DNA from 2 places in the Paenibacillus sp. FSL L8-0470 genome. Region 1 is predicted to be linked to the other one. Evidence: riboswitches for the same ligand, from Rfam matches in the RefSeq annotation. Region 1 holds a riboswitch; the other holds the start of a gene.
The links. Region 1 has a riboswitch for cyclic di-AMP ahead of NST99_RS18405 (APC family permease). Riboswitches for the same ligand answer to the same signal wherever they lie in the genome.
Positions count from the first base shown of each region.

Region 2: another riboswitch for cyclic di-AMP. It lies ahead of NST99_RS02605 (hypothetical protein); the one in region 1 lies ahead of NST99_RS18405 (APC family permease).

Region 1 is NZ_JBBOZM010000001.1:4,078,106-4,084,320, forward strand. Features, by position in the region: gene NST99_RS18395 (FecCD family ABC transporter permease) at 1-1,010, opposite strand, end outside; gene NST99_RS18400 (iron-hydroxamate ABC transporter substrate-binding protein) at 1,236-2,267, opposite strand; gene NST99_RS18405 (APC family permease) at 2,442-4,259, opposite strand; cyclic di-AMP (ydaO/yuaA leader) riboswitch at 4,385-4,544, opposite strand; gene NST99_RS18410 (disulfide oxidoreductase) at 4,772-5,203, opposite strand; gene NST99_RS18415 (DsbA family protein) at 5,203-5,931, opposite strand.
Region 2 is NZ_JBBOZM010000001.1:559,979-566,193, forward strand. Features, by position in the region: gene NST99_RS02575 (ABC transporter ATP-binding protein) at 1-274, shown strand, start outside; gene NST99_RS02580 (ABC transporter ATP-binding protein) at 278-1,180, shown strand; gene NST99_RS02585 (ABC transporter permease) at 1,173-2,462, shown strand; gene NST99_RS02590 (hypothetical protein) at 2,502-2,696, shown strand; gene NST99_RS02595 (hypothetical protein) at 2,831-3,019, shown strand; gene NST99_RS02600 (hypothetical protein) at 3,141-3,593, opposite strand; gene NST99_RS02605 (hypothetical protein) at 3,622-4,131, opposite strand; cyclic di-AMP (ydaO/yuaA leader) riboswitch at 4,256-4,439, opposite strand; cyclic di-AMP (ydaO/yuaA leader) riboswitch at 4,861-5,049, shown strand; gene NST99_RS02610 (hypothetical protein) at 5,155-5,571, shown strand; gene NST99_RS02615 (glutaredoxin family protein) at 5,669-5,911, opposite strand; gene ytxJ (bacillithiol system redox-active protein YtxJ) at 5,908-6,215, opposite strand, start outside.

The sequences.
Region 1 (6,215 bases):
CCGATCACTGCGATTAAAGCACCTAGCGGTGTTTCATAAGGCGCGTTAATCATTCTGGCTGCAATATCAGCAAATACAATCAGTAGACTGCCGAGTACTGCAGAGCAGGGAATAATCCAGCGGTAATCGACACCAACCAGATAACGTGTAATATGGGGGATGATCAGCCCCACAAAAGCAATCGGTCCAACCGTCGAAACCGCGGAACCGGCGAGAATCACTACAATAATAATCCCGGCTGTTTGCACTAGCCCGGTCCGCTGTCCAAGTCCCGCCGCTACATCGCGTCCGAGACTAAGGAGAGTAATGGATCGGGAGATCAGCAGAGATCCTATCAGAGCTGCCGCAATCCAGGGAAACAAAATACGAAGCTGTGTCCAATTCGTCCCGCCGATCCCGCCTGCCATCCAGAAGGCAATATCCTGGGACAAATGAAACAGAATCGCGATTCCCTGGCTTACCGCCAGCAGCATAGCACTTACGGCGGCTCCGGCAAGAGTCAGACGCAGCGGGGTTAAACCGCTATGGGAGAGTGAGCCAATCCCGAACACAAGAATGGCTGCCGCTGCAGCGCCGATGAAGCAGTACAGCATAATGTAGAGAAAGGAAGCAGATGGCGCAAAAGCAAAAGCTAACGCCAATCCTGCACTAGCACCGGCATTCAGACCCAGTAAGCCGGAATCTGCCAGCGGATTGCGGGTCATGCCCTGCATGATTGCTCCTGCGACGGCGAAACAAGCACCAACCAGCGCTCCCGCCAAAGCACGGGGAATCCGCAGTTCCCGAATAATCTGATGCTGCTGCAGCTCCGGATTAAACCGGAAGACTGCCTCCCATACCGTCGCCAGTCTAATATCCGCGGCACCTACTGAAACGGAAAGTGCCAGACCAAAGACGACAGCGGCAAGGCCCAAAATCAAAATAACTACCGCAGCAACCGGCCTTGTCTTCAGCGGTTGATCTCCTGACGAATTTGTATTGTCAGCTATAGAACGTGTGGATGACACCATAAGTTTTCCCCTTAATAGGATGAGTTCAATGTTTTAATGAGAACAAATATCATTCTCATTATCGCAAATATCTGAATTATGTACAAGCTTTCACAGCTCGCACTTTCACTGTGAACGATTAAGTCAATGTCCTAAAAAAAGGTGCAGGTCATTGTATCTCAAGATACAAGAACCTGCACATCCCTCCACCGCTGAAGAGTTCTCTCTACACACAGTTAAGGCTGATTATTTCACGAGAAAACTCAAGACATCATCAATGGTTTTGGAGTTGGCAATGGCTCCGCTGTACAACCAGCTGCTGTCCGCGCTAAGTTCATGAACTTTTCCAGCCTTAACCGCAGGGATACCCTTCCAGATTGCACCGTTAAGAATGTCAGAGGCTTCGGTCTTGTCACTGTTCACCAGGAAGATATGATCTGCGGTCAGTTCAGCCAATTTCTCCAGCGTGATCGGATTCCAGGTCGCTCTGGATGCCGCAGGGATATCAGTAACCAGGTTGGGTTGCTTCAAACCCAGATCCCCGTACAATACAGCACCACTGCTGCGTGTTTCATCTACTATAAAGAAGTTCTTCGACACCAGCCACAGAATGGCGACCGAATCATCACCAATGGAGCTGCTGATTTTGGCTTTTGCATCTGCTGCTTTTAGATCGTAGTCTGCAATGGCTTGTTCAGCCTCAGTGCTCTTGTTCAGGAGCTCACCGATTTTGAGCAGCGATTTGCGCCAGTCTTTGCTAATCTTGTCACCAAGGACATAAGTAGGTGCGATTTTGTTCAACTGGTCATACAGACCGTTCTGCACACTCGACTCAGACTGCACAATGTGGAAATCCGGTGCAAAGCTGGTCACAGCCTCCAGCGGAAGATCATAGCTGATGGTTGGCACATCTTTAAGCTCAGCAATCAGATATTCCTGGGTTCCGTTTGTCACGGACCACTGCGCTACCGGGGTAACGCCCAGTGTTACCAGGTAGTCTTCCATGTAAGAAGCAAGGACGCGCTGCGGATTCGCTGGTACTGTGACTTTATGTCCCATGGCGTCTGTCACCGTTTTCTCTGTAGCCGGTGCCGTTGTTTCCGTTGGCGCTGCCGTTGCTTCAGCCGTAGCCGTAGGTGCGGCGGTAGCTTCCGTTCCGGAATTTGCAGCTTTCTCATTATTGCCATTGCCGCAAGCGGACAAGAACAAAGTCATAGCCATACATCCGATCAATGCGAGCTTCATGCTGCCTGATCTCTTATTGTTCATCGAAAACATTAAATACCCCTCCTGTATGCACATGCATTAGTGGTCAAAGGTGTCCGAGACCTTCGCCTTACTTTTTAAATGATATTGATTCTCATTATCCCTGTCAACAAAATTATTCGTTCTATAAAAAAAGGTTGCCTCCGCAAGCTACGGAAACAACCTCTGCTAACCATATTTAACTGCCTATTTGTGCAAATGATAGGGCACTGTTGATACAACTATATCTTTTTGATTCATTAGATAAGAGCGAATGAACAAGCTGGTCTGATTATGCAGGATCGCCTGCCACCAATGTTTGGTAATGAACTGTGGAATCAATACGGTAATATGATCTGTAGAAGCGGTCTTCCACTCTACGGTATCGATAAATTTCACCAGTGGGCGGATAATGCTGCGGTAACGGGAACGAAGTACAATCAGGCGTACACCCGGGTTCCATTCCTCCCATTTTTGCTCCATCTTGTGAATTTCCTCTTCATCAAAACCAACGTAGACTGCCACCACATTATCTGTTAATGACTTCGCATAACTGATCGAATGCAGCACAGCGCGTGTCACACCCGCAACCGGAACAACAACGGTACTTCCTTTAATCAGCGGTTTATCCGTAGCAGGACAAATGCGAAGCTGATCGGCTATATTCATATAATGACTATGAATGCGGTGGAATACGAACATGACAACCGGCAGGAAGATGAAGGCCATCCACACGCTGGAAAACTTAGTGATGATAAAGATAAGCGTAATCGTCAGGGTGGTCAGCATACCGATTGTATTGACTACAAATTTATTCTGCCAGCCTTTCGGCTTCGTTTTGAACCAGTGCACCATCATGCCAAGCTGCGACAGCGTAAAAGGGATAAATACGCCGACTGCATACAGCGGAATCAGCCCTTCTGTATTTCCGTGGAAAGCAGCTACAAGCACAGCCGACAATACTCCGAGAAAGATAATACCATTAGAGAAGCCCAGGCGGTCTCCCCGGACCATGAAGGCATGAGGCAAATATTTATCTTTGGCAAACATGAACGCGAGCAGCGGAAACGCCGAGTAAGCTGTATTCGCCGCCAGGAACAAGATGACGGCCGTTATCCCTTGGATGAAAAAGTACAAACCGCCCCGGCCAAACGTAGATTCGGCAATTTGCGACACGACGGTGGATTTCTCATTAGGAGTAATCCCATACCAGTATGCCAGCAGCGTAATGCCGGTGAACATCAAACCGAGGATGCCTCCCATCAGCATCAAGGTTTTGGCGGCGTTTTTTTCCGCTGGAGCTTTGAAGTTCGGAATGGCATTCGATACCGCCTCTACCCCGGTGAGTGCCGAACAACCGGAACTGAAGGCTTTGAGCAATAGGAACAGACTGACGTTGGAAACGGCGGAACCGATCTCCGGGATTTCGGCATGAGTCCCGCCTGTAATATATTTGTACACCCCGGCAATGATGAGTACAAAGATAGAGACCACGAACAGATACACCGGAATGGCAATAAATGAAGCGGACTCCGTCACCCCGCGGAGATTGATAATCGTCAAGATCAGAATGACGGAGACTGCAATAAGGACAGTATGATTATGAAGACTCGGAAAGGCCGATGTGATCGCATCCGTTCCCGCCGAAGCACTAACTGCAACTGTAAGAATGTAATCTACTAATAAAGAGCCGCCAGCCAATAGGCCGGTAGGAACGCCGAGATTGCTTTTTGCCACGATATACGCTCCGCCGCCTTGCGGATAGGCAAAGATAGTCTGGCGATAGGAAAAAATAAGGATGGCCAGCAGGCCCAATACGGCTAATGCAATCGGCAATGAATACCAGATGGCGGTGAAGCCCGCGGCCACCAGTACAATGAGAATTTGCTCCGTTCCGTAGGCCACAGACGAGAGTGCATCGGAAGACAGAACAGCCAGTGCTTTCACCTTGGATAACTTTTCATGATCGAGTTCGTTCGACTTCATCGGACGCCCGATCAATAGTCGTTTTACCTTGCTTACCATTGTAGTAACAGTTCCTCTCTTTGTTGAGTTGAAACGGTAATACCGCGCGCCGTTTTCATTGGCAGGTTTCATAAATGCAGGCACAAAAATAAGCATACGGAAATGATCCGCATGCTTACGCATGCTCATTATCCCACCCTTGCTTACGAGGTTAGCTGGCGGATTCGGGCTGTGGTAGCCCTACGGTTCCGGTCAAATTGACCTGCCTCCGATTCACCCCATTGACGTTGCCGCCAAATTTGGTTCCCCCGTTTTTCCTTGCGGAAAATTCAGCGCATATTCAACTTCTCACAAGGACTAATGATAGTCTACAATAGCTTTTCAGTAAAGCGGTGAAAAAAATGAAAAAAGAATGAAAAAACATCCAAAAAGCTCAAATCCAAGACCCGGGATAAGTGGATCTTTCATTCTCTTTCATTATCCCAGCGTTCCGTGATTTTTGAGTGTTTTGGATGTTAATTGTGACAAAAATTTAGGGAATATTTATGCTCTAAATTCTGCTTAGCCTTTTCTTATTCAGCTGGCTCTTCTTGGCGCCCGGTCCAGAGCAAAATTGCGATTAGAGCAAAAGCAATCAACGCAAGCAGAGGTACTGTAATGAACCCTAAAAAGTTCAAATAATCCTCATTGCAGGGTACACCAATTGTGCATGGCAAGATTTTACTGAGTGCAGGAATTTTCTGCTCTGCGTAATGGTACAGGGAGATACTCCCGCCTATCAGACATAAAGGCAGCACATAAGGAATGATGCGTTTATCTCCCCGGTATGTGGCAATTCCGAGCAGAATCAGCTGAGGATACATAAAGATACGCTGGAACCAGCACAGCCTGCAGGGTTCATAATGCAGCACTTCACTAAGATACAAGCTTCCTGCTACAGCAATTACCGAAACAAACCAGGCCAGATATAGGCAGTGGCGTCTGCAGAAGGTAGAGAATTTCATCATTTGGCATCCGCCGAATCAAGGGCGATTTGCACCTGTGAGTCGATAGCTTCGATATCAAAGGCCTTGTCTACTTTCACTCCATTAACAAATACAGTAGGAGTAGAGGTCACTTTGCTGTCATCGGCTAACTTCATATCTCTCTGTAGTTCACTTTCATAGGTGCGTTCCTCAATGTCTTTACGCAAGAGGTCAAAATCTATCGGCAGGTTCTCCTTCTGCGCCAGGCTTACCAGGAAATCAGCGGTCGCCCACTCTTCGCTCTCCTCGCCCTGATTAGCATAGATTGCGTCAGAATAGGTCCAGAAAGCTTCACTGTTCTGATGATAGACAGACAAAGCTGCTAATGAAGCTGTTTCGGAATCCGGTCCGATAAAGGCCATATTTACGAAGTAAAAGGCCGCTTTGCCCGGAGTTACGTATTTTTCAACAAGCTGAGGTTTGATGGTACCGGTAAAGTCTGAACACGCCGGACATTTATAATCCCCGAATTCAACAATTTTGACTGGAGCATCCTCTTTTCCAAGTCTGTGCATCTCGCTGTAATTAAAGTCAGAGTTCGCTTTTGGAATCAGCATGATAAGAGCGACAAAGATAATGATAACTGCTGCTACAGTGCTGAAGATCAGTATTTTGGTTTTTTGCTTCTGCTTTTCCTGTTCTGCCCTGCGTTTCTCCTGCTTGCTCTGTTGGGGAGCCGCGGCACTGTTTCGTTTGTTTTTGCTCAAAGAGAGTTCCTTTCCGTCCACTCAGGACCCGGGTAATGAAAGTCATATAATTTAAAATTATATAATTAAAGTTCTCTCTTTGGCAAACTTCCATAGCAAACTTCAGCTCACACCATCAATATTATAAAAGGTAAACTTCCTCACAGGATAGAAATGCTATCGCAATGGAAAAGAGGACCAGCAGATCATTATAATTATTCTGATGATTTAGCATTTGGACCTTCCTTTCTCGGATAGATAAGTACAATTACACACAAAAGGCACTGCGCTTATTCTGCGCTAGT
Region 2 (6,215 bases), 3.5 Mb from region 1:
CCTGTTTGGTTCATGGAGCGAGGTGTGGGTGGGCGTGCAGGATGAGGAAGAGCTTAGGGAGCTGGCGGCTGAATTGCCGGGGGCTCAGCAGTTAGCACTGGAGACACCGGGAGTCGCTTCATTTATAACCCAGCAATTTAATCAGAATGAGAAACGCATTCAGGACTTGGGCGTAAAGGTTATCAAGAGCCGCAGTCTGGAGCTGGATGAGATTTTAAGCTTATGGACACAAGGACATCGTCCGATCCTGATCGACCAGAAGAGAGGGGACTAACGAATGGAAGCTTTGAAGCTTGAACAGGTAGTAAAGCAGTACGGAGACAAAACCGCAGTAAACAAAATCAGTCTAAAAGTAGAGCAAGGTGAGATTTACGGTCTGCTCGGAGCCAATGGCGCCGGCAAAACAACAACAATGCGCATGGTGCTTGGCCTGATCTATCCCGACGAGGGCAAGATTCTTTACAACGGCAAGTCCTATAGCAATGAACTGCAGCATCTGATGGGCTATCTGCCGGAAGAACGCGGACTGTACCCGAAGGTGAAGGTGAGCGACCAGATTATTTATCTGGGCCGCCTGCGCGGCATGGCAGCAGCCGATGCGGACAAGAGCCTGCGTTATTGGCTGGACCGCTTTGAAGTCCCGGAGTATTACAATAAGAAGATTGAAGAGCTCTCCAAGGGAAATCAGCAGAAAATGGGCTTTATCGCCGCGGTTGTTCATAAACCGCAAATTCTGATTCTCGATGAAGCCTTCAGCGGGCTTGATCCCGTCAATGTGGAACTGCTGAAGGATACCGTCCGCGAAATGCGGGATCAGGGCACCAGTATCCTGTTCTCTACACACCGGATGGAGCATGTTGAGGAATTATGCCGTAACATTACTATTCTTGACCGTTCCAATACAGTGGTCCAGGGAGATATCCGCGAGATTAAGAAAGGCTACCCGCGCGAGGAGGTTATACTCCGCACAACGGGCGAAGTGGCTGGCCTGGAAAGTATCGCCGGTGTAACTGCCGTCCAGCGGCAGGAACGGGGATATGTTCTTTCGATCCGCGAGATCGGTGCGGCCCAGCGCATTTTACAGCATGCTGTTGCACAGGGTGAGGTAGAGCATTTTGAGATCAAGGAACCGACGCTAAACCAAATCTTTATTAGAGCGGTAGGTGAATCCAATGAATAAGATGGGGACGATTATCGGTTTTACATTCAAGAATAAAGTAAGAACCAAGGCATTTCTGATTACTACGCTGATTCTGGTGGTTCTGCTGAGCATCGGGATGAATATTCCGTATATGGTGAAGCTGTTCCAGGGAGACGACGGGTCCGCAAAGAACCAAGTGCAGATCGGAGTCGTGGCAGAGGATGGCAACCGAGTAGCTGAGCTCCTCCAGGCTTATAGTCCGCCAGAGGGCGTGGCACCGGTAACGATCAGTCCATATGCTACTGCTGACGATGCAGCGCTCAAGAAAGGTCTGGATGAGGAAAACATTGAGGGCTATATCACATTGGGTGCACAGAGCGGTGAAGGCATTCCCGCGGTTACCTACTATAGCAAGAACGGTGAGATTGATTCGGATGTGCAGAGCTATCTGCAGAATGCACTGCAGCAAGCCAATACTCAGCTGATCGTAGGTGATAAGCTGACTGCGGAACAGGTAGCTGCGATGTACACCCCGGTATCCATCGGTACCCAGCAGATCAGCTCAGAAGGTGCCGGAAATGAAGGTGCGGCAAAGGAATCACCGCCAATTATCAACTACGTGATTGTATATGCCCTGCTTATGCTGTTCTTTATGTCGATTATGATGACAGGCAATATGATCTCCGCCGAAATCACTTCGGAGAAAAGCTCACGTATCATGGAGATCCTGATTACGAGCGCTGCACCGCTGACGCAAATGTTCGGCAAGGTAATCGGCATCTTCCTGGTCGGCATCCTGCAAATTGCGGTTATCTCCGCAAGCGTAGCTGCGAACCTTATGCTTCCGCATAATGCCAGTATCCTGACCGATTTTGATCTTGACCTGGGGCAGCTGGATATCAGCATTCTTTTATACGGACTGATATTCTATATTCTGGGATACTTCCTGTACGCCATGATGTACGCAGCTGTAGGTTCCATTGTCAGCCGTACCGAGGACCTGGGTCAGGCGATCATGCCGATTCTTATGCTGGGCTTCGTCAATTTATATCTTCCAATGTTCAGCATCTCTGTCCCGGATACCCTGCTGGTTAAAGTAGCAAGCTTTGTTCCGTTCACTTCTCCGCTCAGCATGCTGCTGCGCATTGGTGTTGGCGAGGTAGCGACCTGGGAGATTCTGGTCTCGCTTCTCATCTTACTGGCAACCACCTTACTGTTCGGCTGGCTTGCCGCCAAGATCTACCGCACGGGAGTGCTGATGTACGGCAAACGCCCAAGCATCAAGGAGATCAGAAAAGCAATGAAGGCCTACAAAATTTAATTGGAATCATCAATATATACCTTTTGAGGAGTGGCAAGGATGAATAAAAAGCATGAACAAACATTCGGGTTGCTGTTTGCAGTTTCTTCGTTAATCGTACTGGTCGCCAGGTTAATGCCGTCCAATGGATCGAATCTGCTTGATTTCATTCAAGGGCTTATGACAGGAATGGGCATTGCCGGTATGATTGCGTCATTAATCATTTTTGGCAGACATTCTAAACGCGCACACTAAGAAGTGATCATAGGTTTTACTGAGGAAGCCGCGGTTCGGAAACCGCGGCTTTTTTGCGGCTCCCGGGGGAGTTCAGAGCCAAACTGGATCAGTGAAGGCTTATGGTGTATGTTATTGAATAAGGAGTGGTAATCTTGAAAAAAAACAATCAAATCCCCGCGATACTCGCAGCTTCAATGCTGCTGATTCTGCTCAGCAGCATGCTTAAGCCGGAGGGCTCTACCCTGCTGGGTGTGCTGCAGACGTTAATGCTCGGAGTGGGCTTGCTGGGCTGCTGTACAGCGGCCTGGAGATTCGCCAAAGGCGGCAAGGGCAAGAGCTGAGTATAAATAGAAAAGGCCGCGGCATTATGCTGCGGCTTTTTCATGCGCTTCGACAAGTTGCCCATTACATCAGCGGAGATAAGAGAGGGGCCCACAGTGCTTCTTTAATCTATGTGAGCAGCTATACAACAAATAAATTTGCTTCAGGCCGCAATGTTTCTAACCGGCACATTTGCTCGCGCACATGTCTCAGCCGGGTTTTCAGCACCGGCACGCTTTGCTCAAGAATGGTGCTGATTGCAGGCAGGGGCAGCAGCATGCCGTACCATAACACCTGGACAATCTGATCCTCCCAGGCTAATCCATTGGAAACAAAGAGGCTGCACTCCTCCGCAGCCCGGGAGCACTGCTGAATGCACTCCCGGTAGGCAACCAGCGAGAAAGGCTGCGGTATGAAATCATCATGAAGGTACCGGGTGTAAAGCTCAGTGAAGGTCTTCATCGCAGTCTTTTCCGCAACGGCACCCTCTCCCAGCAGCAGACTGGTGAGTGCATAAATATTTCCGGTGTTCTTTTGGACATATTCCGCAAACTCGCTGGCAGCTGTCCATTCCGGGGATAATGGGTCTGGCATGTCTTCACGTTCCTTTCTGAATAAGAAATTATAAGAGGGAGAAATAAGCGATGGATCTGTCCATTAGCTCGGCTATGTCCGGTTCCTGCCAGCTGCCTTTATGCAGCAGGGAACTTGAAGGTTTATAGTACATCCGTCTGAAGGGGGGCGTACCGCCGGCCCCGGCTGTACGGGAATAGGGGACCATTTGCAGATGTGACGTGACGACCTTGCCTTGCAGCTTGGCTTTTAAATCCAGCAGGGCCGTTTGCACGATTTCTTGCTGACCCGGCTCCCACTGCGCACCTAGCTGCTGTACAATTTCTATGGCTTCTTCCAGCCTGTGATTGCGTATACTTCTCAGGAAGCTGCTCCATTTAATGACGTCAAAATGATCGCCTTCCGCAGACAGTATCCCCGCTCCCCAGCTGCACCCAGCCTTGCACGTAAGCTTCAGCACACCATATCGGCATTTGCCGGATGACTCCGTGGCCTGATGGAATGGCCAGGGGGCATCGAATACAAACACTTCTATACGTAACAGCCTGCGCTGGTTCATTTCGTTTTCCCTCCTACCCATTTATAAGCTGCAGCCTCAGCACAAAAAACCGCAGCAGAGGAGGACCTCTGCTGCGGTTTTGGTACAGGCTTAAATACACCTGGCGCAAAAACGTGGCGGATCAAGGTTCTCTCTAGTCGCTTACGGGGTTAGCTGTCGGATTCGGACGGTGAGAGTCGCCCTACCTAATGAGACCACAGTCTCCTTCGGATTCACCCCAAGAAAGATTCTTATCTTCCAGGTAAGGCCCCTGCGGGCCTGATGGTTCCCCCGTTTCCCGCATTGCGGGAATTCAGCGTTTATATCGCATTTCGTGCATTGGATTCAAACCGAATCATACTCTTTTCGCATGAGCTTTGTAAAAAGGAAAAAACATTCTTCTGAGCCGAATTTCAGGGAATTCTGGCAAAGGAAACGGTAGGATGTGCTAAAAGGGTGTTTATCAACGGTTTTCGGCTTTTTATCTCGTTCATACGACTGCTTTTGATTTAGGGTGATCAGAGCATAAAAGGCAATTTGCTCAACATCGGGTGAATATAATCACAATACTGAATGCTTTTTCGCAAATCGCTGATAAGCCGAGTAAATAAGAGGAATGATGAGATCGAGGCTTAAGTAAGCGCTACCTGATCTGGTTTGGGTTTACTAAATGCATTATTTTGGCAGGTTTGGCGGTTTACAAGGTCGTGATCGCCAGAGTATGATTACTTCTGTTTACTACACAATCGAATACGCAGTCCGCTTAATTTCCGTTATGGAAAGCGGGGGAACCAACAATCGGCAGCCGATGTGAGAGTCGGAGCCGGTTATGGGGTGAATCCTGTGAAAGTGCGAGAGAATGCTCGCATGGATACAGGTAGGGCGACTCTCACTGCCCGAATCCGACAGCTAACCTCGTAAGCGTATTAGAGAGGATGAGCACAATGTGACCGTTAATTGGACCACAGAGGGAATTCCTTTGTGGTTTTTTGCTGTGTTCGTATGGCAAATGAATGGAAGTCCTAAGCCGGAGGAGAGGAAGATATGGCGAATTCGGAAGAATATGTACTCATTAACGCTCCGACTAAAGCGGGGGAGCATTTTATCAAAATCTTAAAGTTTAGAGGCTATAAGATCGCAGGAATCGCCAACAATGCGGCGGAGAAGCGGCGTCTGGAGGAGCTGGGAATCGAGGTCAATCTCGTGGTGGATACACATCATCAGAATACATGGTTCCGCCCCTCTTTTCCGGTAGGCAGAGTATTTCTGTTCGAGAGCAGTGTGACCTTATGCTGCCGGTATATCCAGATGTGCCGGACCTGGACGACAAAGCCAATATACGTAATTACGACTTCGATGAATCCCAGACTGGTCTATAAAGGGCTTGGAGCGGATTCCGTCATCTATTCCCACAGCGGAAATGTCTCTTTTCTGGCGGATGTCTCAACGAATCCAGGATAAGGCCAAATAAAAGGGCAAATAAAAGGCATCCCCTGGACAGAGGTCCAAGGGGATGCCTTTTTCAAAATATAAGTATTCATATGCTTCATGCTATAAATTATTCAGCGGTTGCTCCAATAAGCTCCTTAAGCTCGGAAACATTGAAGCCCTTGACTGCGCGGCCTTCGTACACGGTAACAGGCACACCCATGAAGCCCAGCTTCTCGACTTCTTCCTGATACACTGTACTTGTCATAACATCACGCACCTCGAAGCTAACGTCTTGCTCGGTCAGCCACTGCTTCACTTGATTGCAGTCGCTGCACCCTGTGGTGGAATAGACAATTACCGGCTGGCTCATTGGCTCACAGCTGCCTTGATGGCGTCCCGGGTGATTTTCCAATGGGAGGTGTTCCAGCGGACTTCGCCGTCTTCCAGGAGGAAGATCTGCGGAGATTCATGTTTGATCCCGAAATCTTCGGCAATCTGATTGGACAACGGACGGTCTTCAATCACATGGACAATGGCAGCTGGAGTCTCGGAGCCTTGCGCATAGGCTGTGAATTCCTCGTTGGCCTTGGCGCTGATCGGGCAGGTAGTGCTATGCTTGAAAAGCAGTTTTTTACCTGGTTGCGCAACATATTGCTGCAGTTCTTCCAGAGTAT